3 regions of the Rhizobium sp. NLR16a genome follow, and region 2 is predicted to be linked to each of the others. Evidence: predicted binding sites of a transcription regulator. Region 2 holds the regulator's gene; each other region holds the start of a gene.
The links. Region 2 encodes LexA, which represses DNA repair genes until DNA is damaged. Its sites were predicted from a motif close to TGTTCNNNNTGTGTTCNG; they were not measured.
Positions count from the first base shown of each region.

Region 1 (8,001 bases), on a different replicon from region 2:
CAGGTAGGGATGGACCATATTGCCCTGAATCGGCCCCGGGCGGACGATTGCCACTTCAATCACGAGATCATAGAATCGGCGCGGCTTCAGCCGGGGCAGCATGCTCATCTGCGCCCTGCTTTCGATCTGAAAGACGCCCAGCGTGTCGGCCCGGCACATCATGTCATAAACCGGTACGCCCTCGTCTCCGTGTTCCCTGTTGCCGAGATCGGCAAGGGTTTTCTTCACGTCATAATGCAGTTCGAGCAGCGAGAAAGCCTTTCTGAGACAGGTCAGCATTCCGAGAGCCAGAACATCGACCTTCAGGATCTTGACGTTGTCGAGATCGTCCTTGTCCCATTCGATCATATAGCGATCCGGCATCGCCGTCTTCATGATCGGCACGACTTCATCGAGCCGATCCCGGGTGATGACGAAGCCGCCGACATGCTGGGTTAGGTGACGCGGAAATCCGAGGAGTTCGGACGCATAGCGCAGAACGTTTGATGTCACCGGATCCGAAATATCGAGCCCAGCCGCCTTGGCATCCCGCTCCGACAGATTATCCTCCGACCAGCCCCAGACCAGGCTGCTGATCGCCGCCTGGACGTCCTCCGAAAGCCCGAAGGCCTTGGAGACCTCGCGGCCGGCGGAACGAGTGCGATAGGTGGTGACGCCAGCCGTCAGCCCGGCATGCTCCTTGGTATATTTTCTGTAGATGTGCTGGATGACTTCTTCGCGGCGGTCATGCTCGAAATCCACATCGATGTCAGGCGGCTCGTCGCGATCCATCGAGATGAAGCGGTCGAAAAGCAGTGTGCTTTTGGTCGGATCGACTTCCGTGATCTCGAGGCAATAGCAGATGACCGAGTTGGCTGCAGAACCGCGGCCCTGGCACAAAATCTTCAATTCATAACGCGCATGCTGGATGAGCTTGTGGACCGTCAGGAAATAAGGCTCGTATTTCTTCTCCCGGATGAGATCGAGTTCATAGTCGATCTGGGTCTGGATTTGAGCAGGAACGCCATCCGGATAGCGCTTCTTAGCGCCCTCTTTCGTCAGACGTTCGAGGGTTTCATAAGGCGTCTCGCCGGGATCGTTTTCCGGCGGGTAATTGTGTTTCAGCTCATTGAGCGAAAACGAAAGCCTGCCGAAGAATGTCCCGGTATTGGCGATCGCCTCCGGATAATCGCGAAACAGCCGGGCCATTTCACGTGGGCCCTTGAGATAACGCTCGGCATTCGGAGCAAGAAGAAAACCTGCTTCGGCGATCGGAACATGCTCGCGGATCGAAATGACGATATCGGAAAGGGGTCGGCGATCCGTATGGTGATAGAGCGGCTGGTTGGTCGCGATGACAGCAATGCGGTGGCGGGCGGCGATTACGGAAAGTGCCGCGAAAACCTGCCTGTCGCGGCCATCATAGGCAGGCGCCAGCGCCACGTGAAACGCCTTGCCGAAACGGTTCCGGAACCGGGCGAGACAGGCTTCCAATTCCTGTTGGGCGACAGGCTCGACGGCAGCCGCCTGGCCGGGAACGAGGGCCAGCATCATCTCGTCCCCCCATTCCATGATATCCGCCTCGTAAAGCAGGCAGGATCCCTTTTCCGCTCTCAAATTTCCCGCACTCAGCAAACGGCAGAGATGCGCCCACCCTCGCCTGTTCTCAGGATAAGCAAGGATATCAGGCGTTCCGTCTGAAAAAACGAGACGGGCGCCCGGCTGAATCCGGATTGGATCGAGAATCTTCTCTTCCTCTCTGCCGTCGAGGTTCTTCTCGTGCCTTCTTCTGAATTTCTCTTCGATCTCCTGCGCCTGCGCATGCGCCCGGACGACACCGGCAACCGAATTCCGGTCGGCGATTCCAAGACCGGAAAGTTTCAGCGCCGCGGCCTGCACCACCATTTCCTCAGGTTTCGAAGCGCCCTCCAGAAAGGAGAAATTGGTGCGGGCGCCGATCTCGAAAAATGCAGGCGCCGCGCTCATGCGAAAATCCCGTGCATAAACCAGCGCGGCGGCGGCTCTTCACCGTAAAAGCCTTCGCGGTAAATCCAGAAACGATGCCCGGCATTGTCCTCGACACGGAAATAGTCACGCGTTTTGGCGGCGGCGCCATCGATCCACCACTCCATTGCAAGCCGTTCCGGGCCTTCGCTGCGCAGAACCTGATGCTGCAAGCGGCGCCACCGAAAACTTTGCGGCGGCCCTTCCGGAACTTCGGCGAGCAAGGCCTCCACCGGTTCCGGTCGGGCAAAAAGCCTCAGAGGCCGCTCGCTGCGAGCGGCGGAAAGACGGCTTCCCTCGCTCCTGCGATGCGCCGGAAAACTCTCCATGAGTGGGGTTATGATAACCGCACGCTCCGGCACATGGCTTTCACGGAGCTGAAAGCTTTGGAGACAGTCTGCGCCAAGGCGAGCCGAGACGCGGTCGATGAAAGCTGCAAGCGAGATCTCTCTTTGCCGGCCGCCGTCGAAATCGCCCTGCGTTCCTTCGAAGGGCTCATGGCGCACGACATTCAGCCGCAGGATCTCGAAACCATATCCGGCATCGAGATCGTCATGAATTGCCTGCAGACGCTGGGAAAAAAGATCCGCGATCCGCTTCGGCTCCCTGAGCGGCCGTGAAGCGCCGACCGAAATCCGGAAAACCCGGCCATCGACCCGAAACAGCACGAGTTCGAAGACGCGGCCGCCGGCGCCGCGGGCTTCCAGGGAGGGTTTCAGCGACACGGCGATCTGGCCGGCAAGGACGAGAATATCCTCTTCGGTGCCGATCGGCTCGGCCAGCCGCCGCTCGGCCGAAAGGCTCGCAACCGGCAGGCGCGGCGAAACCGGTTCCTCATCATGTCCGAGCGCCTGATCGAGCCGCAATAGCAGGCTTGCCCCGAAACGGCGGGTCAACGGCGCCCGCGGCGCATTCATGACATCGCCGATATATTTCAGCCCGAGCTTCTTCAGCGATGCCACGGTGTCTTCGTTCAGCCGAAGCGCGGCGACCGGCAGCGGCGCCAGCATATCCTCCATTTCCTCGTCTTCGATGACGCCGCCATTGCCAAAACGAGCGACGGCCGAGGAAAGGCCGGGCGAAGAGGAGATCGAACCCCGGACGTCGAGCCCCATATGGAAAAGCCTGAGCAGAATATCCTTCAGCAGCGCTCTCTCGCCGCCGAAAAGATGGGCACAGCCGCTAATGTCGAGAAACAGCCCGTCCCGTCCGTCGATCGCCACCAACGGCGTATAGCGGTCGCACCAGTCGGCGATGGCTTCGAGCAGCCGCGCATCGGCGGCCGGATCCTCCTCGACGATATCGAGTTTCGGATGCATGGCGCGCGCTTCCGCGACACCCTGGCCCTTCTTCAGGCCAAGCGCCTCCGCGGCCTCGTCCAGCGCCATCAGCCGCATGGCATTTTCGTGCTTTCCGGCGCAGACGATCGGCGCAGCCTCAGGACGCCCTCTCGAACGCCAGGAGAGGCCCCATTTTCTGCGGGCGATCCTGTCCGTCGAAAGGTGCGGAAAGCTGAGCGCCAGGATACGCTGACCGTTCGTCTGGAGTAAGAGCGTGCCTTGGCTCGTTGATGGGGAAAAACTGACGTTCATGAGGGTTCCACTCCAGAAGAAGGGAGAGCGGAGCCGGGTTGCGGCTCTTCTCCAGGCTGAGATGAAAAACCGGATTGCCGATGCTGCCGGCAAGTCTCGATCCACCCGGCAGAGCCCGCATGCCGGCTGGCGCAGGCTCGGCAAGCAGCCGGAAGGCGGCGCTGCTCGCCTCCTCCTCTCCTGCCTGCCGAAGCAGGAAGAGCGGCCGGCCGGCCGCCTTGGCGCGAAGACCGAGCCGCCGGCTCTCGGTCAGACCGACATGCGCGGGATTGCCCCTGATCTCCAGGATGACCACCGAAAAGGCGCCGCTTTCCAGCGCGGTTTCCGCAAGCCAGAGCGCCTCATCGAGCTTGCGCGGCAAAGCCTGCAGGAAACGCTCAGGCCGCAGGCCGAAATCCTGCAGACCCACCGCATAGGGAAGGCCGGCCTCCATCGTCGAGACCGGATCGCCGATCCAGAGTATTGGCGAACAGTCGCTCGCCTCCTCCTCCACCCGCTGCAGCAGCGTTGCGGCCGCAAGGGCGAACCCACTGGCGGCTCCCGCATCCCGGAAAAGCGCCGAACGGATTTCCGTTATCGCATCGAGCGGCAGCCCGCCCTCCATCGCTTCGTCGAGCGATGCCACCCCAAACGACAAGCGCTGTCTGCGTCCATTCCGTTCCGCATCCTGCCGCCCGGTCTCACCCGAAGCCAGGGCTTCCCGCTCCGCTGCCGCAAGCGCCGGCGCAGGCTTTCCTTCCAGCTTGGCGATGGTTTCGCGGAGCGCAAAAAGCCGCTCGCGCGCCAGGGCGTTCTGCGCCATGGCGTTTACTCCGTCCGTATTGTTCCTGTTATGTTCTTATGGATTCCAGAGAGCTGAAGAAGAGTCAACAACCATTTTCTATGAATTTATTCCTGCCTTTGATTCCGCACTCGAAAATCGGCGGCAAAGGTTCTATATGGGCCCGCAAAGGAAGGAATATTCATGGCCCGCATAGACCTGAGCGATGATTGGCGGGACCGCCATGCGCCGACGATCAGCACTTTCGAGTCGCTGGCCATGGAGGCTTACAGCCATCTACCGGATGAATTCCGCCAACTGACGACCAATCTCACGATCGAGATTGAGGATTTTCCCGATGACGACGTTTTCGAGGATATGGCGCTGGAAACGCCTTTCGACCTGCTCGGCCTTTTCGAAGGCAGGGGAATTTCGGAGCGTTTCACCGTGGAAACCGGCGAAATGCCGAACCGCATTCGCCTCTACCGTCGCCCCATCCTCGATTATTGGGCAGAAAACGACGAGACGCTCGGCGATATCATCACTCACGTCCTGATCCACGAGATCGGCCACCATTTCGGACTGAGCGATGAGGATATGGAGCGGATCGAGGCCAGCGCCGAGGAAGCCGCCGAGCGCTGAAACCGTGCGTTCGGCAGAACGCGCTATTGCTCGGAGAGCTTCATCTCCGGATCGTAATCCTTGCCTTCGACAGTCTTGACGACGGCCTGGCCGCATTGCATCGCGCCGGTTGCGGCATTGAAGGCATAGGTCGGTGGGCCCTCCAGCGACCAGCCCTTGTTGAGGGCGGCGGTGACCTTGTGGCAGAAGGAAGCGTCGTCGGGGCCGGTCAGGAAGCGGTAGAGTTTCATCAGGCGGGCTTTCTTGCAGAAATCAGGCGAGCTTTATGAACCAGAGCTTCGGCCTGGACAAGATGCAGCCGTTCGATCATCCGCCCGTTCGCATTGATGACGTTCAGGCCTTGGGCAGCCGGATCGGCAAAGGCTGATATGATTGCCTGCGCTTCGGCAATCTCCTCGGGGCTCGGGCCGAAATGCCGGTTGGCGGCCGCAATCTGCGCGGGATGGATCAGCATCTTGCCGGCAAAACCCATGGCGCGCCCCTGCCCGCATTCGACATCGAAACCTTCGTCATCCCGGAAATCGTTGAAGACACTGTCGAGCGCATCAAGCCCATAGGCCTTGACCGCCAGAATGACCTGCATCAGCCAAGGCACGAGAAAGCTTCGCCCCGGCTGCGGCAGGACGCCGGTTTCCTTGCGCAGATCATTGAGGCCGACGACCAGGCAATCGAGCCGCGCCCCCAGCATGCAGCCGGCTTCAGCAATCGCTCCGGCATTCAGCACGCCGCGCGGCGTCTCGATCATGGCCCAGATGCGCAACTCCTCCGGGGCATCCGCATCGGCAAGCAGATCGCCGATGTCGGTGATATCCCGAGGCGCGTCCACCTTCGGCAGGAGAACGGCGTCGGGCAACAGCGCCTTGACCAGATCGAGATCTGCCGCCCCGAATCCGGATGACAAAGAATTGATGCGAATGATCCTTTCCTTGCCCTCGAGCGGCGGTCCGGCAAAAAAAGCACGCAGATTTTCCCGCGCATGGCCCTTGTTCTCGGGCGCGACGGAATCCTCCAGATCGAAAATAACCGCATCACAATCAAGGGAACGGCTCTTTTCGAGCGCGCGGAGATTGATGGCTGGCACGCTCAGCACCGAGCGGCGCAGACTTGCGGAGCGGAAAGGTTTGGTTTGGTTCATCATCCATTAGTGCCAAGCTTCGCAAAGCCCGGCAAGACAACAAAAAGCCATGCTTGCCTTGCAGAGAGGAAAAGGAAGGACCACATTCCTTTCTGTAGAAAGGTCTCAAACCCATGCAGAACATTCGCTCCATCTTCTTCATGCTGGCCGGCGCCACCTTCTTTGTCGCCATGCTGCTTCTCACCTTCTCGGTGACGCTTGCTGTCGGCGGCATCCTGACCGTGCTCATGGTCGGACGCGCGCTTTCGATGAAGATGAAGCCCGCTCCGGTCCGCGCCAAGGCAAACAACGGCAAGCCGGAGATGCGCATCTGGAACGACGGTCGCGGCACGATCATCGATCTCTGAGGCCTGCTTTCAAAAAAATTGGCGACACTGTCGCATCATGCTTCCGTGATACGTCTTTGAAGCAGCCGGGCATTCTGCCGGCGCTCAAAAACGATGGAGGACGTGCATGGATACGACGGAAAACAAGCCGGCCAAGTTACCGCCGGTGAAGAATGGCCTGCTGCCCTATCTGACGGTCGACGGCGCGGTGAAGGCCGCGGAATTCTACAAGAAGGCCTTCGGCGCCGAAGAGGCCCACCGGGTACCGGTCGATGAAAGCGGCCGGACGATGCATATTCATCTCTATATCAATGGCAGCTCCCTGATGCTGGCGGATGCCTATCCCGAACACGGCCATCCCTTCAAAGGTCATGAAGGCTTTGCCATCCAGCTTGTCATCGACGATATCGATTTCTGGTGGGATCGTGCGGTGGCCGCCGGCGCCGAAGTCGTCATGCCGGTCGAACTGATGTTCTGGGGTGACCGCTACGGCCAGCTTCGCGACCCGTTCGGCGTGCTCTGGGGCTTGAACGCGCCCGCCAAATAACCGGACGCGTACCGTCGCCAGGTCACGCGAAACGTCGCGTGGCCGCCATTTGAAAGCAGTTCGCGCAATAGTGTGCAGCGGTTTTGCGAGAACGACATGCGGCAGACCAGACCTAAAGCGTAGCAAGCGAATCTGAAAGATCGCGGTACGCTTTAGAAAGATTCTCCTTCATTTCGGCAAAAAACTGGACTAGATGCACATCCAGGAAAGTACATTTGCTGAAATGGAGCATGGGTCATGGATAAATTCGTGAAGCTCACGGGCGTTGCAGCGCCGCTGCCGGTCGTCAACATCGACACCGACATGATCATTCCGAAGGACTATCTGAAGACCATCAAGCGCACGGGTCTCGGCAAGGGCCTTTTCGCCGAAGCCCGCTACAATGAAGACGGCTCCGAAAATCCCGATTTCGTGCTGAACAAGCCAGCCTATCGCGATGCCAAGATCCTTGTCGCCGGCGACAATTTCGGCTGCGGTTCCTCGCGCGAGCACGCTCCCTGGGCGCTGCTCGATTTCGGCATTCGCTGTGTGATCTCCACCAGCTTCGCCGACATTTTCTACAACAACTGCTTCAAGAACGGCATCCTGCCGATCAAGGTCAGCCAGGAAGACCTCGACAAGCTGATGGACGACGCCTCGCGCGGCTCCAACGCCATCCTGACGGTCGACCTCGAGAACCTCGAGATCACCGGCCCCGATGGCGGCTCGATCAAGTTCGATCTCGACGAGTTCAAGCGCCACTGCCTGCTGAACGGCCTCGACGATATCGGCCTGACCCTGGAAAAGGGCAAGGCGATCGACGAGTTCGAAAAGAAGAACGTCGCGTCGCACCCTTGGGCCGCTTAAGCTCTGACCAATTGCCGATCGATTAAGCCGGGCTTTTGCCCGGCTTTTTCTTTATAGCGGCGCGCATCTCACGCGCGCAAAGGACGCTGTAACTGGCGCAGCTCAGAAAAACTTCTCTTTCCAGACCCTCAGTTTTTCCAGCGACACGCCGATTCCGCCGCAGACCTCGA
Region 1 is NZ_CP072868.1:371,894-379,894, forward strand. It holds gene J7U39_RS26495 (error-prone DNA polymerase) at 1-1,965, opposite strand, end outside; gene J7U39_RS26500 (DNA polymerase Y family protein) at 1,962-3,509, opposite strand; gene J7U39_RS31945 (hypothetical protein) at 3,421-4,377, opposite strand; gene J7U39_RS26505 (metallopeptidase family protein) at 4,540-4,977, shown strand; gene J7U39_RS26510 (DUF1737 domain-containing protein) at 5,001-5,207, opposite strand; gene J7U39_RS26515 (CoA ester lyase) at 5,207-6,112, opposite strand; gene J7U39_RS26520 (hypothetical protein) at 6,226-6,459, shown strand; gene J7U39_RS26525 (glyoxalase/bleomycin resistance/extradiol dioxygenase family protein) at 6,566-6,985, shown strand; gene leuD (3-isopropylmalate dehydratase small subunit) at 7,223-7,831, shown strand; gene J7U39_RS26535 (pyridoxal-phosphate dependent enzyme) at 7,934-8,001, opposite strand, start outside.
Region 1: a site for LexA is predicted at 4,398-4,415, ahead of J7U39_RS26505 (metallopeptidase family protein). Genes of this name have one in related genera too.

Region 2 (8,001 bases):
GTTTGAGAGCTGGCGGGCTTCGACGGTGATCCTCGATTCATCCGTGACGACGACCGTGACCGGCCGTGTCGAACGGCGGGAAGGGGACGGCCGCGGGCGCTGGCGCTACATTCTTGCCGTCACCGGCACCGAGGCTCCGGAGCTGAAACGGCCGCCGAGACGCATCACCGCGATCGTCCGGGGCGCCGATGCGCCTTTCGAAATCGGCGACATCATCACCGGCAAGGCACGGCTGACACCGCCGGCGGGCCCCGCACTTCCCGGGCTCAACGACTTCTCCTTCGGTGCCTATTTCGACGGCATCGGTGCCAACGGTTTCTTCTATGGTGCGCCGGAGAAACTCGACTTGGAGGCAGGCCCGCAGGCGGCCAGCTCGACGTCGGACGCTCTGCTCGAATGGCTCTACCGGCTGCGCAGCAGCATCGGCGACCGCATAAGATCGATCCTGCCCGGCGATACCGGCGCTTTTGCCGCTGCTCTGGTGACGGATGAACGGCGCGCCATCTCGAAGACGACGACGGAGGCGCTGCGCCAGTCCGGCCTTGCCCATATCGTCGCGATCTCGGGCCTCAACATGGCGCTGTCGGCCGGCATCTTCTTCGTCGGCTTCCGCATGCTGCTCTGCCTCTTTCCCGGCGTCGCCCAAGCCTATCCGACAAAGAAGATCGCCGCCGCCGGTGCGCTCATGGCCGTCACCGCCTATTACCTGATCTCCGGTTTCGGGGTTTCGGCCGAGCGCGCTTTTATCATGATGACCATCATGCTGATTGCCGTCTTCTTCGATCGGCCGTCGATCAGCCTGCGCAATGTCGTTCTCTCTGCGCTCATCATCATCGCCATTTCACCTTCGGAAGTATTGGGACCGAGCTTTCAGATGTCCTTTGCCGCGACATTGGCTTTGGTATCGGGCTATCAGCTGTGGAAGGACAGGCGTGTCCGTGAAAACGCTTTCCTGAAATTGCCGATCATCAGGCCGGTGGTTGTCGTCGCCGGTTTCTTCGGCGGCGTCTTCCTGACCTCGCTGATCGGCGGTTTTTCCACCGCCCTGTTTTCGATCGAGCATTTTCATCGCCTGACGGCTTACGGCCTGCCGGCAAACCTTGCGACGATGCCGATCATCTCCTTCATCGTCATGCCGGCCGGGCTGCTGGCGATGCTGCTCATGCCCTTCGGGCTGGATGCTCCGCTCTGGACGGTGGTCGGATTCGGCCTCGATCTGGTGATTGCGGTTGCCAAGACGGTGTCCGGCTGGGGCGGCGATATCGGCATCGGCCGCTTGCCCGCCTGGTATTTCGCAGTGGCGGTGGCAGGCTTTCTGCTGCTGACGCTGCTGCGCACCCGGCTGCGCCATGTCGGCACATCCATCATCGCCGTCTCGACACTCACCGTACTGCTGCTGCCGGCTCCCCGCCCGCCGGATCTGGTGATTTCGGAGGATGGTGGTCTGGTTGCGGTCGTTGCGGCTGAGGCAATCGCGTCCAACCGTGAAAACCCGCCGGATTTCATCTTCGACCAGTGGCAGCGAGCGCTGGTCCTGCCGACACATGTTCCACCGAAGATGCTGGATGGTCCGGCTATCCCGCCGGAAGGAGAAGACCGCCGAGTCAGGCTTTCCCGCGATCAGCAGAACGAAGCGAGCGCAGCGATGCGGGCAGCCGCAGCAGGCGGTGAAGCAAACCGGTTTTCCTGCGTCAAGAAGGCGTGGTGCACATCACGACTCGGCAATGGCCATATCGTCACCGTCATCGACAATGCCGCCTATCTCGGCCCGGCCTGCGATACGGCCGATATCGTCGTGACCTCGGTCCGCCTGCGTTTCAACAGCTGCCGTTCAGGCGGGACGCTCTTCACCGGCGAGACGCTCCGCAGGACCGGTTCCGTCGAATTGCGCTTCGCCGATGCCGGCCTGCAGGTCGCAACCGCATTCGAGGCGCTATCGCGGCCATGGATGCGCCATCGCGCCTATGATTGGCGCAAAGACAGTTTTACCGAATCCGGTCCGGCTGCTGTCAGTGATAACGGCGAATGAGGCCGACGAGCTTGCCCTGCACCTTGACGCGGTCCGGCCCGAAAATCCGGGTCTCGTAAGCCGGGTTGGCGGCTTCCAACGCGATCGAGGCGCCCTTCCGGCGGAAGCGTTTCAGCGTTGCTTCCTCGTCGTCGACGAGGGCAACGACGATGTCGCCGGGACTTGCGGTGCTGCCGTTGCGGATGATCACGGTGTCGCCGTCGAAGATGCCGGCGTCGATCATCGAATCGCCCTTGACCTCCAGCGCGTAGTGCTCACCGGAGCCAAGCATGTCCGCGGGAATGACGATGTCATGCGTGTTGTTCTGGATCGCCGAGATCGGAACGCCGGCGGCGATTCTTCCCATGACCGGCACGGAGACAGAGTTGCCGTTGTCGGCGACCGGCTTTGCGGCAGCGGGGGCGGCGACCGGCTGGGGTTTGCCGAGGCTGCCCTCGATGACGCTCGGCGAAAAACCGCGGCGCTGTTGCAGGCTGGGGTTATAGGCCTCCGGAAGCTTGATCACTTCAAGCGCCCGGGCGCGATTCGGTAGGCGGCGAATGAAGCCGCGCTCCTCGAGCGCCGTGATCAGGCGGTGAATGCCGGATTTCGAGGCGAGATCCAGGGCATCCTTCATTTCGTCGAAGGAGGGAGGGACGCCGGATTCCTTCATGCGCTCATGAATGAAAAGGAGAAGCTCCTGTTGTTTGCGCGTGAGCATCGACGTCAGACCCCTGATTGAAACAAATCCAGAACAGACACTATATGTTCCATATGTGTTCCGCAAGTAGCTAAATTTCCGTAAAACTTCGGGCCAACTCGTCGAGATTTTTAATTTCATTCGACGGGATTGGCGCACATCGCTTGCATTCGGGGAGGGGCTGTCGCACATCTTTGCCCCTTTCAGGAGGATATCATGAACGCGCATTCCGCCAAGTCGCATCCGCTGGATCACGTCGTGCTGCCGGTGGTCAATATCGATCTGGCGCGTGAGAGGCTCGGCAAGCTCGGTTTCACCGTCGCCGCCGATGGGCGCCATCCCTTCGGAACGGAGAATGCCTGCGTCTTTTTCGCCGACAAGACCTATCTGGAGCCGCTTGGCGTGGCGAGCGTCGAGGAGAGCGAGGCAGCGGCCCGCCACGGCAATGTCTTCATCGCCCGCAATCGCGCCTTCCGCTTCCGCTGCGGCGAGGAGGGATTGTCTGCGCTGGCCTTCCTCAGCGAGGATGCCGGCCTCGATCATAAGCGCTTCGTCAGCAACGGCGCGAGCGCCGGCGAGATGTTGCAATTCAGCCGGCCGATGCGGATGCCGGATGGTTCGGAGACCGTCGGCAGCTTCAAGCTGGCCTTTGCAGCTGATCTGCGCGCACCCGATTTCTTTCTCTTTACCTGCCAGCGCATCAATTCCTTCCCGACAGATCGCGCCGCGCTGGAGACGCATGCCAATGGCGTGATCGGCATTGCCGAGATCGCGCTTTGTGCGCCGGACCCGGCGGCATTCGCCGCCTTCGTCGGGCTTGCGATAGGGCAGGCGGCGGCGGAGAAAACCGGTTTCGGCGTGAATATCGCGGCATCAAATGCGAAGATCAGCCTGATGACGCCCGAAGGGCTGGAGGCCTATTTCGAGCTTGCCGTCTCATCCGCCGATCGTGGTCTGCGCGGCCGGGTAATCCTCTTCACCGTCGCCGATCTTGCCGTGACAGAAGCGCATTTGGGTGCTAACGGGATCACATTCACGCGCAAGAACAATCGCATTCTGGTGAAGTCTACGCCCGGGCAGGGTGCGCTCTTCGCCTTCGAGGAAACACGATGAGCACCGACACGAATTCCGAAGTCAGGATCGGCGAAGGCGAAGGTCAGGTCACCTTTTCCAATACCGCCCGCCTGTCGCTGATTGCCGGCCCCTGTCAGATGGAGAACCGGGACCACGCCTTCATGGTCGCCGGCACGCTGAAGGAGCTTTGCGCAAAGCTTGGCATGGGTCTTGTCTACAAAAGCTCCTTCGACAAGGCCAACCGCACCTCGCTCTCGGCCGAGCGCGGCATCGGCCTGGAAAAGGGCATGGAGGTCTTTGCCGACCTCAAGAAGGAATTCGGCTTTCCGGTCATAACCGACGTCCATACGGCCGAGCAATGCGCCGAGGTGGCCAAGGTGGTCGATGTCCTGCAGATCCCGGCCTTCCTCTGCCGTCAGACCGACCTACTGATCGCCGCCGCAAGGACCGGCCGTGCCGTCAATGTCAAGAAGGGCCAGTTCCTCGCCCCCTGGGACATGAAGAACGTCCTGAAGAAGCTCAACGCCAGCGGCAATCCGAATGTGCTCTTGTGCGAGCGTGGCGCTTCCTTCGGCTACAATACGCTGGTCTCCGACATGCGCTCGCTGCCGATTATGGCGGCGATGGGCGCTCCCGTCATCTTCGACGCGACGCATTCCGTCGCTCAGCCGGGCGGGCAGGGCGATTCCTCCGGCGGCCAGCGCGAGTTCGTGGAAACGCTGGCGCGCGCGGCAGTGGCGACGGGAATTGCCGGCGTCTTCCTCGAAACCCATCAGGACCCCGACAACGCGCCGTCCGATGGCCCGAATATGGTTTATCTCAAGGACATGCCGCGACTGCTCGAGAAGCTGCTTGCCTTCGATGCGATCGCCAAGTCCTGACGTTCAACAAGCTGACATGTTCGTGGTTTAGGCCACGACGGAATGCTGGTTCGGAGGCCGGAAATTGCGGCATTGTAATTTGCACGCCTTCGATTATGACAGGCTTCGAACGACTTATCACCCACCGAGCAGGAAGAACCCATGACTGCAATCACCGATATCATCGCCCGCGAGATCCTCGATAGCCGTGGCAACCCCACCGTCGAAGTCGACGTCTATCTCGAAGACGGCAGCATGGGCCGCGCGGCCGTTCCCTCGGGCGCCTCGACGGGCGCGCATGAGGCGGTCGAGCTGCGCGACGGCGGCAAGCGCTATCTCGGCAAGGGCGTCGAAAAGGCGGTCGAGGCCGCCAACACCGAGATCTTCGACGCGATCGGCGGCATCGACGCCGAAAACCAGATTCAGATCGACAACATCATGATCGAGCTCGACGGCACGCCGAACAAGTCGCGCCTCGGCGCCAACGCCATCCTCGGCGTCTCGCTCGCCGTCGCCAAGGCTGCCGCCCAGGCATCCGGCCTGCCGCTTTACCGCTACGTCGGCGGCGCTTCCGCCAGCCTCCTGCCGGTGCCGATGATGAACATCATCAACGGCGGCGCCCATGCCGACAATCCGATCGACTTCCAGGAATTCATGATCCTGCCGGTCGGCGCCGATTCGATCGCCGACGCCGTGCGTATGGGGTCGGAAGTCTTCCATACGCTTCGAAAGGAGCTTGCCGCGCAGGGCCACAACACCAATGTCGGTGACGAAGGCGGCTTCGCCCCCGGCCTGAAGAGCGCGCCCGAAGCCCTGGATTTCATCATGAAGTCGATCGAGAAAGCCGGCTACAAGCCGGGCGACGACATGTGCCTCGGCCTCGACTGCGCCTCGACGGAATTCTTCAAGGACGGCAAGTATGTTCTCGAAGGGGAAGGCCGTACGCTCGAATCGGGCGCCATGGCCGAATATCTCGCCGAGCTCGCCGGCAAATACCCGATCATCTCGATCGAGGACGGCATGGCCGAGGACGACTGGGACGGCTGGAAGGCGCTGACCGATCTGATCGGCAAGAAGACCCAGCTCGTCGGCGACGATCTCTTCGTCACCAACTCCGCCCGCCTTCGCGACGGCATCCGCATGGGCGTCGCCAACTCGATCCTCGTCAAGGTCAACCAGATCGGCTCGCTGACGGAAACCCTCGACGCCGTCAACACGGCGCATAAGGCGGCCTATACCGCGGTCATGTCGCACCGCTCCGGCGAAACCGAAGATTCGACCATCGCCGATCTTGCCGTTGCCACCAACTGCGGCCAGATCAAGACCGGTTCGCTGTCGCGTTCCGACCGTCTCGCCAAGTACAATCAGCTGATCCGCATCGAGGAAGGCCTCGGCCCCCAGGCCCAGTATGCCGGCCGCTCGATCATCAAAGGCTGATCGTTCCGATTTTCAACGGCTCGACCCGCGCCACCCGGCGCGGGTTTTTTCGTGCGCGCTTTCTACGGTCAATGAACGGTTAATCTCTGCGCGTTATGCTGAGCGAATTGGTAATGCGTTCAAGAGCATGCGTGTATGTGGACAAAGCATCATAAGAAGAGAAAGCTCGGCCGCTTCGTCATTCCGGCCATGACGGTCGCCTTCCTTTCCTATTTCGGTTATCATTGCATCCATGGCGATTATGGCCTGCGGGCGACGGAGACGTTCGAGCGTCAGCGCGTCGCGCGCGAAAGGGAGCTTGCCGTCCTTAAGGCGAAGCGCGAACATCTGGAAAGCCAGGTCGCGCTGCTGAGTGATGGCTCGCTCGACAAGGATATGTTGGACGAAAAGGCGCGATATCAGCTGAATATGTCGCGCGCGGACGAGATCGTCATTTTCAACCATTATTCCAATTAACCGAAATCGGGTTAATTGGAATTCCCGATTTGTTTTCAATGATTTAGCGACGAATACGAGCCATGCAATTATGGCATTGCTGTGGTCATATTTCTTCCCTATGGTACGCGCCACCGAGAAACGACAAACCCATAGGGAGGGTTGAATGGCGCCGCGAAAGACCGCGACCGTTTCCAGCCGCAAAACTGCAGCAAAACCAGCAGCCAAAGCATCGAATGGAGGCCCGGTAGCCGACTTCGATCGGGATGAGGAACTCAAGGCCTATCGCGAGATGCTACTGATCCGCCGCTTCGAGGAGAAGGCCGGTCAGCTTTACGGCATGGGCTTCATCGGCGGCTTTTGTCATCTCTATATCGGTCAGGAAGCCGTCGTTGTCGGCATGCAGATGGCACAGAAGGAAGGCGATCAGGTCATCACCGCCTATCGCGACCACGGCCATATGCTGGCAACCGGCATGGAGGCGCGCGGCGTCATGGCGGAGCTGACCGGGCGCCGCAGCGGCTATTCCCACGGGAAGGGCGGCTCGATGCACATGTTCTCGAAAGAGAAGCATTTCTACGGCGGTCACGGCATCGTCGGCGCCCAGGTTTCGCTCGGAACGGGGCTTGCTTTTGCAAACCACTACCGCGGCAACGGCAATGTCGCCATCGCCTATTTTGGCGACGGCGCTGCCAACCAGGGCCAGGTCTACGAGAGCTTCAACATGGCGGCGCTCTGGAAGCTGCCGATCGTCTATATCGTCGAAAACAACCGTTACGCCATGGGCACCTCGACCGCCCGTGCCACCGCCCAGTCGAACTATTCGCTGCGCGGCTCCGGTTTCGGCATTCCCGGCATTCAGGTCGACGGCATGGACGTTCGCGCCGTCAAGGCGGCGGCCGACGAGGCGCTAGAACATTGCCGCTCCGGCAAGGGGCCGATCATTCTCGAAATGCTGACCTATCGTTATCGCGGCCACTCCATGTCCGATCCGGCGAAATATCGCACGAAGGAAGAAGTGCAGAAGATGCGCTCCGAGCAGGACCCAATCGAGCAGGTGAAGGCGCGCCTCATTGAAAAGGGCTGGGCTTCCGAAGACGATCTGAAGGCGATCGACAAGGATGTCCGCGACATCGTCGCCGACAGCGCCGACTTCGCCCAGGCCGATCCGGAGCCGGATGCATCCGAGCTCTATACCGACATTCTGCTTTAATCGGGGAGGGAACCCATGCCTATCGATATCCTCATGCCCGCCCTCTCTCCGACCATGGAAGAAGGCACGCTGTCCAAATGGCTGAAGCAGGAAGGTGACAAGGTCACTTCAGGCGACGTCATTGCCGAAATCGAGACCGACAAGGCGACGATGGAAGTCGAAGCCGTTGACGAAGGCATCATCGGCAAGCTGCTGGTCGACGCCGGCACCGAAGGCGTCAAGGTCAACACCAAAATTGCCGTGCTGCTGCAGGACGGCGAATCCGCTTCGGATA
Region 2 is NZ_CP072865.1:1,953,608-1,961,608, reverse strand. It holds gene J7U39_RS09575 (ComEC/Rec2 family competence protein) at 1-2,029, shown strand, start outside; gene lexA (transcriptional repressor LexA) at 2,010-2,729, opposite strand; gene J7U39_RS09565 (VOC family protein) at 2,925-3,821, shown strand; gene kdsA (3-deoxy-8-phosphooctulonate synthase) at 3,818-4,663, shown strand; gene eno (phosphopyruvate hydratase) at 4,805-6,079, shown strand; gene J7U39_RS09550 (septum formation initiator family protein) at 6,215-6,535, shown strand; gene pdhA (pyruvate dehydrogenase (acetyl-transferring) E1 component subunit alpha) at 6,681-7,727, shown strand; gene J7U39_RS09540 (pyruvate dehydrogenase complex E1 component subunit beta) at 7,743-8,001, shown strand, end outside.

Region 3 (8,001 bases), 1.7 Mb from region 2:
GCTCGTGCCGCTTTCGGCCTTCGATGTCAGAGGCCATCGCATCGGCTACGGCGCCGGCTACTACGACCGCGCCATCAGCCGGCTAAGAGAGAAAGACCTGCATCCCAAGCTGATCGGCATTGCATTCGACTGCCAGGAAGTGGCACATGTGCCCGACGAGCCGCATGACATAAGCCTGGATGCCATCCTGACAGAAAGCGGCCTTCGCTTTTTTGCCTCTTGGATTGGATAGGGAATGCGGCTGCTTTTTTTGGGTGACATGGTCGGCAAGACGGGACGCACGGCGGTCTGGGACCGGCTACCCGGTCTGATCTCCGACCTCAGGCTCGATTTCGTCGTCGTCAACGGCGAGAATGCCGCCGGCGGTTTCGGCATCACCGAGGACATCTTTCTCGAAACGATCAATGCCGGCGCCGATGTGGTGACGACCGGCAATCACGTATGGGACCAGAAGGAGGCCGTCGCTTTTGCCGGGCGGCATGATCAGTTCCTGCGGCCGGCCAATTATCCGCAAGGCACACCCGGCCGCGGCTCCGGACTTTTCTATGCCAGGAACGGCGCGCGCGTGCTCGTTGCCAATGTCATGGGCCGGGTGTTCATGCATCCGGAGCTCGACGACCCCTTCAAATCGGCCGAAGTGATCCTCGACGCCTGCCCGCTGAAGGAGCAGGCCGATGCGATCATTTTCGATTTCCACGCGGAAGCGACCAGCGAGAAGCAATGTTTCGGACATTTCGTCGATGGCCGCGCCAGCTTCGTCGTCGGCACCCACACTCACGTGCCAACCGCCGACGCGCAGATCCTGAACGGCGGCACCGCCTATATGTCGGATGCCGGCATGTGCGGCGATTACGATTCCTCCCTCGGCATGGACAAGGAGGAGCCGCTCAACCGCTTCATCTCCAAGATGCCGAAGGGCCGCATGGAAGCGGCGAGCGGGCCGGCGACGATCTGCGGCGTCGGCGTGGAGATTTCCGATGCCACCGGACTGGCCGAAAAGATCGCGCCGCTGCGGCTCGGGCCGCGGCTGGCGGAGACGGTACCGGAGTTCTGGAGGTAATCCAGCCGCTCCAACACGCAATTGTGAGCATCGCTGCTCTGGACCGCTGCGACCTCATGACGCATCCTCCGCCGCTAAATGAAAGCGCCGGAGGGGTGGCATGAAGCCGCATTATCTTATCCTCGCTATCACATGCCTGGCGGCCTTCCCCGCATCAGATCCTGCCCAGGCACAGGAGCAGCGCCAGCGAGCCAGCCAGTGCCACGCGATCGCCGAGAAAATGCCCAATGTAACCTTCGCCAGTTTTTCTGGCGTCCCGGCGCTGGTGCCGGCCGTGTCCGAGGGCGAGGATGTTAGATTCACCTATCTCGGCCATTCCACCTTCGAAATCGAGACACCCGGCGGCATCATCATCGCGACGGATTATAATGGCTGGTACAGGCCGGCGACGACGCCCGATGTCGTCACGATGAACAAAGCTCATACGACCCACTTCACCCTAACGCCTGAGCCCGACATCAAGCATGTGCTCCACGGCTGGAGCGACGTGCCGGGCGAGAAGGCCAGCATCAATCTCGTCGTCGGCGATGCCTATATCCGCAATGTTACCACGGACATCCGCTTCAGCTACGGCCTCGGCGGCTCCCAGGCGGATGGAAACTCGATTTTCATCTTCGAAATTGCCGGTCTCTGCATCGGCCATCTCGGCCATCTGCACTACGAGCTGACGGATAGCCATTATACCGAAATCGGCCGCCTTGACGTCGTCATGGTGCCCGTCGACGGCGGCCTGACCATGGGCGCCGACAGCATGAGCCGCGTTATCAAGCGGCTGCGCTCGTCGCTGATCCTGCCGATGCACCGCCGTGGTCCGCCGGTCAATGCCTTCGTCTCCATGTTCGGAAAGGGCTTCGATATCACTTATGCGCCTGATGACAGCCTCACCGTCTCCATGCGCACGCTTCCCAAGAAGCCGCTGATCTATGTGATGAAAGGCGCGCAGTAAAAGCAAAAGCCCGGCGGGTCCCTCCAAACCTTGCTGATCAAGCAAATTGCAGGTGACGTTTGACGCCGACCTCGGGCATCTTGTCGTCATCGAGATTGGCCTTGGCGATCTCCCAACCGAATTTTAGCGTGCTGCCTGTCGAAACCCAGATCTCGGCATCATCGACATGCAGGGAAAGCATGGTAAGTTTCGGGTCCTTCTTGCCGCCGTCATACCATGCCGCCACCATCGAACTCCAATATTCCTCGATCTTGGAAGGGTCGGGGCGTACCTCGATGACGCCGGAAAGGCAGGCGTGATAGTCGTGATCCTTGCCGATGACGCAGAAATGCGCCCGACTGCCGGGTTTGATGGCGCGCACGATGTCGGCGTCGGTCTTGGTGTAGAACCAGATCGTGTTGGTGGTCGGATCGGCATGCGGCGCCATCGGCTGCATGTGCATATCAAGCCCGGAAATTCCGAGCATGCCGGCATGAACATCGTTGACCTGATCCCAAAGCTGACGAGCTGGTTGCTCCCGCGCCTCGCTGAGACTTGCCATGACCGTTCCTTTCCGTTGGGTGGAGTTCGGTTGAAACGTCATCCTCCTGCCTTTGTTCCGAACTGCTTTTTCCTTGAATGGGTGTCGTTTCGCTCTTATAAGGCGGCCCATTCCGAACAATGAGACGTGAACAGGGGTGCCATGGCTGGCCATTCACAGTTTAAAAACATCATGCACCGCAAGGGCCGTCAGGACGCCGTGCGGTCGAAAATGTTCTCCAAGCTTGCGCGCGAAATCACCGTGGCAGCCAAGGCCGGCCTGCCCGACCCGACGATGAACGCCCGTCTTCGCTTGGCGATCCAGAATGCCAAGGCCCAGTCCATGCCGAAGGACAATATCGACCGCGCCATCAAGAAGGCAGCCGGCGCCGACGGCGAAAACTATGATGAAGTCCGCTACGAAGGCTATGGTCCGGGCGGCACGGCGATCATCGTCGAGGCCCTGACCGACAACCGCAACCGCACTGCCTCCAACGTCCGCTCGATCTTTACCAAGGCCGGCGGCGCCCTCGGCGAAACCGGTTCCGTTTCCTTCTCGTTCGACCATGTCGGGGAAATCACCTATAAGCTTTCTGCTGGCGACGCCGACAAGGTGATGGAAGCCGCGATCGAAGCCGGCGCCGATGACGTCGAGACCGACGAGGAAGGCCATTACATTACCTGCGCTTTCGAAGCGCTTGGCGAAGTATCGAGAGCCCTGGAGGCTAGCCTCGGCGAAGCCGAAACCGTCAAGGCTGTCTGGCGCGCCCAGAACAACGTGCCGGTGGACGAGGAAAAAGCCCAGTCGCTGATGAAACTCATCGACTCGCTCGAAGACGACGATGACGTACAGAACGTCTATTCCAACTTCGAGGTCTCGGAAGAGGTTCTGGCGAAGCTTTCAGCCTGAACCTTGCAGCGATCGCCCATAAAAACCCGGCCGCGACGCCGGGTTTTTTGTCTCTCGGGCGCCGCTTACAATCCTACGCAGCGACCCGCATGAAATTTCCAAGACCTGCGAACAGTTCCACCGACTTCAGCCGCGCCTCGACATCATGGATCGGCATCGAGATGATCACCTCGTCGGCCGCCGTTTCCTTGAGAAACTCCGCCAGTTTCGCCTCAGTCGTCGCCGGCGACCCTACCACGGCGTAGCGCAGTGTGTGTTCGACGTTCATCTTCTCCATCGGCGACCAGAAGCTCTCCATATCGGTGACAGGGCGCGGGAAAGGACCGCGCACATTGCGCCGCAGGTTGACGAATTGCTGCTGGGCGGACGTGAAATGGTAGCGCGCCTCCTCGTCCGTCGCTGCCACCGCGCCCATGACGCCGACCATGACATAGGGCTTGTCGAGAGTCGCCGAGGGCTGGAAGCGCTCGCGGTAGATCGCGATGGCGTCGAGCAGCATGTCGGGGGCAAAATGCGAGGCGAAGGCGTAGGGAAGCCCAAGCATCGCCGCAAGTTGGGCGCTGTAGAGGCTGGAGCCGAGCAGCCAGATCGGCACATGCGAGCCATTGCCTGGAACCGCAAGGATCGCCTGATTCTCGAGCGGGGTACCGAGAAGCTGCTGCAATTCCACCACATCATTCGGGAAGCTGTTCGCGCCGGCTTCGAGGTTACGCCGCAGCGCCTGTGCCGTGCGCATGTCCGTCCCCGGAGCCCGTCCCAGGCCGAGATCGATGCGGCCGGGAAAAAGCGCCTCCAGTGTGCCGAACTGCTCGGCGATGACAAGCGGCGAGTGATTGGGCAGCATGATGCCGCCGGAACCGATGCGGATGCGTTTTGTCGCAGCCCCGACATGCCCGATGACAACGGCGGTCGCCGCACTGGCAATGGCAGGCATGCCGTGATGCTCGGCGAGCCAGAAGCGCTTGTAGCCGAATTCTTCAGCCTTCTGAGCCATTCGCGCCGAGCTTTCGAGCGACTGGCGCACGGTGCTGCCTTCGGCAACGGGAGAAAGGTCGAGTATGGAGAAGGGAACCATGGAAACCTGCCGGGCTGTTGAACGATGCCGTCTATGTAGGTTGGCGCCTGACCCATTCCAAACCGTGCACGCAAACAAAAGGGCCGCGCGATGGCGGCCCTTGTCGAATAGCGAAAGCACATCTCAGCGGTGACGACGCAACACATGCACCTCGGCACTTGGCCTGTGTTGCCCCTGCGGCAGCGTGAAATTGCCGAGCTGGCGGTCCATTTCCAGAGCTTCCGTCGCCAGCCGGTGGATCGCCGCCGTCGTCTCCTCGACCATCGAGGCGTTCTGCTGCGTCATCGCGTCGAGTTCGGACACGGCGCTGTTGATCTCACGCAACGTACTGGCTTCCTCACGGGTCGACTCCATGATCTCGTTGATCTGCCCGTTTATCGCCTCGACATGGGCGCCGATGCCGGTCAGGGCAACGCCGGCCCTTTCCACAAGTGCAACGCCGCTTTCGACCTCATGCGTCGATTTCTGCAGCAGGCTGGAGATTTCCTTGGCCGCGCTCGATGAGCGCTGGGCGAGCTCCCGGACTTCCATGGCGACGACGGCGAAGCCCTTGCCCGATTCACCGGCGCGTGCCGCCTCGACGCCGGCGTTGAGCGCCAGGAGATTGGTCTGAAAGGCGATGTCGTCAATGACCGATATGATCGTGTTGATCTGGCGCGAGGAGGTCTGGATCGCCTCCATCGCCGCGATCGTCTCGCGCATGATCTGGCTGGAGCCGGTCGTCTCCTTTTTGGCGTCGCGCGCGATGCGCTCGGCCTGTTCTGCCCGCTCGATCTGGCGGCGAACGGACTGGGTGATGGCGCTGATCGCATTCGCCGTCTCGGTGATCGAGCCGGCCTGACGCTCGGTGCGCCCGGCAAGCTCGTCGGCGCCGGTGCGCATCTCCTCGGAGCCGGCGCGTACCGCCATCGAGTTACCGCCAATCGCCGTCATGGTTTCGCTGAGCGTGGCGAGTGCCTCGTTGAAATTGATGCGCAGGCTTTCGAGTTCGTTCGGGAAGCGCGTATCGATCTGATAGGCGAGATCGCCGCTCGCCAGATGATGCAACCCCTCGTCAATCGCCTCGACCACCTGCTGCAGCGTCCTCGCTTCGGCCTCGCGATGGGCGAGGTTCTGCTGACGGTCGTGCTCGGCCTGCAGGCGCGTCTCTTCGCTGGCGGCTTCGAGTGCGCGGCTTTCGATCAGCGATTGGCGGAAGCGGGCAAGTGCGTTGGCCATCGTGCCGATCTCATCCTTGCGGTTCAGGCTGCCGATCTCGCTGTCGAGCTTGCCGTCGGCGACGTCGCGAGTCACACCGGCAAGCCGCGCCAGCGGCGAAAACAGGAAATTGGTGACGAGCCCGGTCGCGATGGCCATGACGACGAGCACGCCGATGCCGATCATCGTCAGCAAAGTGGCGATCTCGATCGAGCCGGCATTGAGCTCGCTGAGCAGGACGCTCTCGACCACGAGGAAGCGGTCGCCGCGATAGTCGATGCCACGGACATAGGCGCGGGCCGCGCCATCCGCCCGGTCGAAATCAGCCACGATCATCGCGGAGCTAGCAAGCGCGTCCTTGATGAAAGTGAAGGGGGTGGCATCGAGGGTCGCAAGCTTCCCCCCGGCATCGAGGGCGATAGCGGAGCCATCGCTGGAGACGATCGCAGCCCGCGCGGTGCTGCCCTGCACGATGCCCTTGGCAAGAATGCTCGAGATGATGTCGTCGCGCACCTTGAACAGGATGATGCCCTTGGCGGCCCCGAGCTTGACGATGGGCACGGCATAGAAGATCGCGGGTTTACCGCTTGCCGCATCGACACGAAGGCCGGAGAAGCCCGTCGGCGCGGCGTCATCCGTCGCCTTGGCGGTATTCTCGACCGCCTTGGCGAATGCGATGCCGGCGCCGGTTGTCTTCCAGGCGTCCGACTTCAGATTCTCCGCGAAGTCGTCGTCCTTTTTGTAGGAATAGAGCACGCTACCGTCGAGATCGGCGATCAGCAGATCGCTGAAAGCGGTGTTTTCGAGGTCGCGGGCAACTTCGCCCTGCGTCTGCTCATGGTTTGAATAATAGAACCCGCTCGGCCCTTCCGGCTTCATCAGCTTCTCGCGCTGGTCGGCCGGGTTGGGATTGCCCGTGATGAAAACCTTCTTCAGCTCGGCGCGGGCATCCCCCGAAGTCTTCTGGATTGTCTTCCAGCCGCTCTTCAAGCTGGTGATCGACATCTGCAGCGCCTCGATGCGCGCGATGGAATTGGCCTGGTTCTCAAGCTGCGCCAGTTGGTCCTGCAACATGTCGCCACGGAAGATCAGCACGCTTTCCTTGGCCTTCAGCGCCTGCTCGTCGGATATGCGGCTGCTGGCGAAATAGGCAAGCACGTCGATGACCGCGATCGACAGCACGGTCAGCAGGATGAAAGTGGCAATGACCTTGAAGGACAGGGACTGAAATCTCTGAGCCATATACAATGAACCCTTCTGAACGGCGCCTGCCAGCCTGGGCACGCGGTGCATCCCCGGCCGGCTGACCTGTCAACAGAACATCGGGGACTTATTCTTGTGGAACGAAGCCCCTCGCACATTCGATGAACTAGAATTCAGGCATCTCTTTTAATTCGCGGTAAATGCGCGCTCTAAAACCGCAGGTGTTTTCGGTTTGTTCACATATCGATGGCACTTATTTCGCAATCGCTATAGGTTGAACCATGCAAAATACGATTCGCATCATTGGCATTGATCCCGGCCTCCGCCGCACAGGCTGGGGAATCATCGACACTTTAGGCAATTCCCTGAAATTCGTGGCATCGGGAACGGTGACCTCCGATGGCGACACGGACCTCGCCTCCCGCCTCTGCCAGCTGCATGACGGGCTCGCCGATATCGTCCACGCTCACAGGCCCGATGAAGCCGCCGTCGAACAGACCTTCGTCAACAAGGACGCCGTGGCGACACTGAAGCTCGGCCAGGCCCGCGGAATCGCCATGCTGGTACCTGCACGCGCGGGACTGCCGGTCTCTGAATATGCGCCCAACGCCGTGAAGAAGGCGGTCATCGGCGTCGGGCACGGAGAAAAGCAGCAGATTCACATGATGCTGAAGATTCTGATGCCGAAGGCCGAGTTCAAGGGCGATGACGCCGCCGACGCCTTGGCGATCGCCATTTGCCATGCCCACAATCGCGGCGGCCACCGGATGCGCCAAGCGTTGGCAGGATAACGCGTTCTTGACATGTTCCTGCGGTAAGGATAATTCTTACTTTGAAGGAGCCTCTAATGCGTGTCACATCCAAAGGTCAGGTCACTATTCCCCGCGATCTCAGGGAGCTTGCCGGCATCGAGACCAACAGCGAGGTCATTTTCTCGATTGAGGGCGGCAAGCTCGTTCTCTCGCCGAAGAACGGCAAGCAGGAAGTCGAGGATAGAGGTCGGCTGGACCGTTTCATCGAGACGATCCGTCGTCTGGAGGGAACCGGCGATCAGGAAATCGATGCCGAAGATCTCATGTCGATGACGCGTG
Region 3 is NZ_CP072865.1:302,925-310,925, reverse strand. It holds gene J7U39_RS01415 (5-formyltetrahydrofolate cyclo-ligase) at 1-232, shown strand, start outside; gene J7U39_RS01410 (TIGR00282 family metallophosphoesterase) at 236-1,060, shown strand; gene J7U39_RS01405 (MBL fold metallo-hydrolase) at 1,161-2,006, shown strand; gene J7U39_RS01400 (pyridoxamine 5'-phosphate oxidase family protein) at 2,044-2,547, opposite strand; gene J7U39_RS01395 (YebC/PmpR family DNA-binding transcriptional regulator) at 2,689-3,435, shown strand; gene J7U39_RS01390 (LLM class flavin-dependent oxidoreductase) at 3,509-4,510, opposite strand; gene J7U39_RS01385 (methyl-accepting chemotaxis protein) at 4,634-6,949, opposite strand; gene ruvC (crossover junction endodeoxyribonuclease RuvC) at 7,192-7,701, shown strand; gene J7U39_RS01375 (AbrB/MazE/SpoVT family DNA-binding domain-containing protein) at 7,758-8,001, shown strand, end outside.
Region 3: a site for LexA is predicted at 7,133-7,150, ahead of ruvC (crossover junction endodeoxyribonuclease RuvC). Genes of this name have one in related genera too.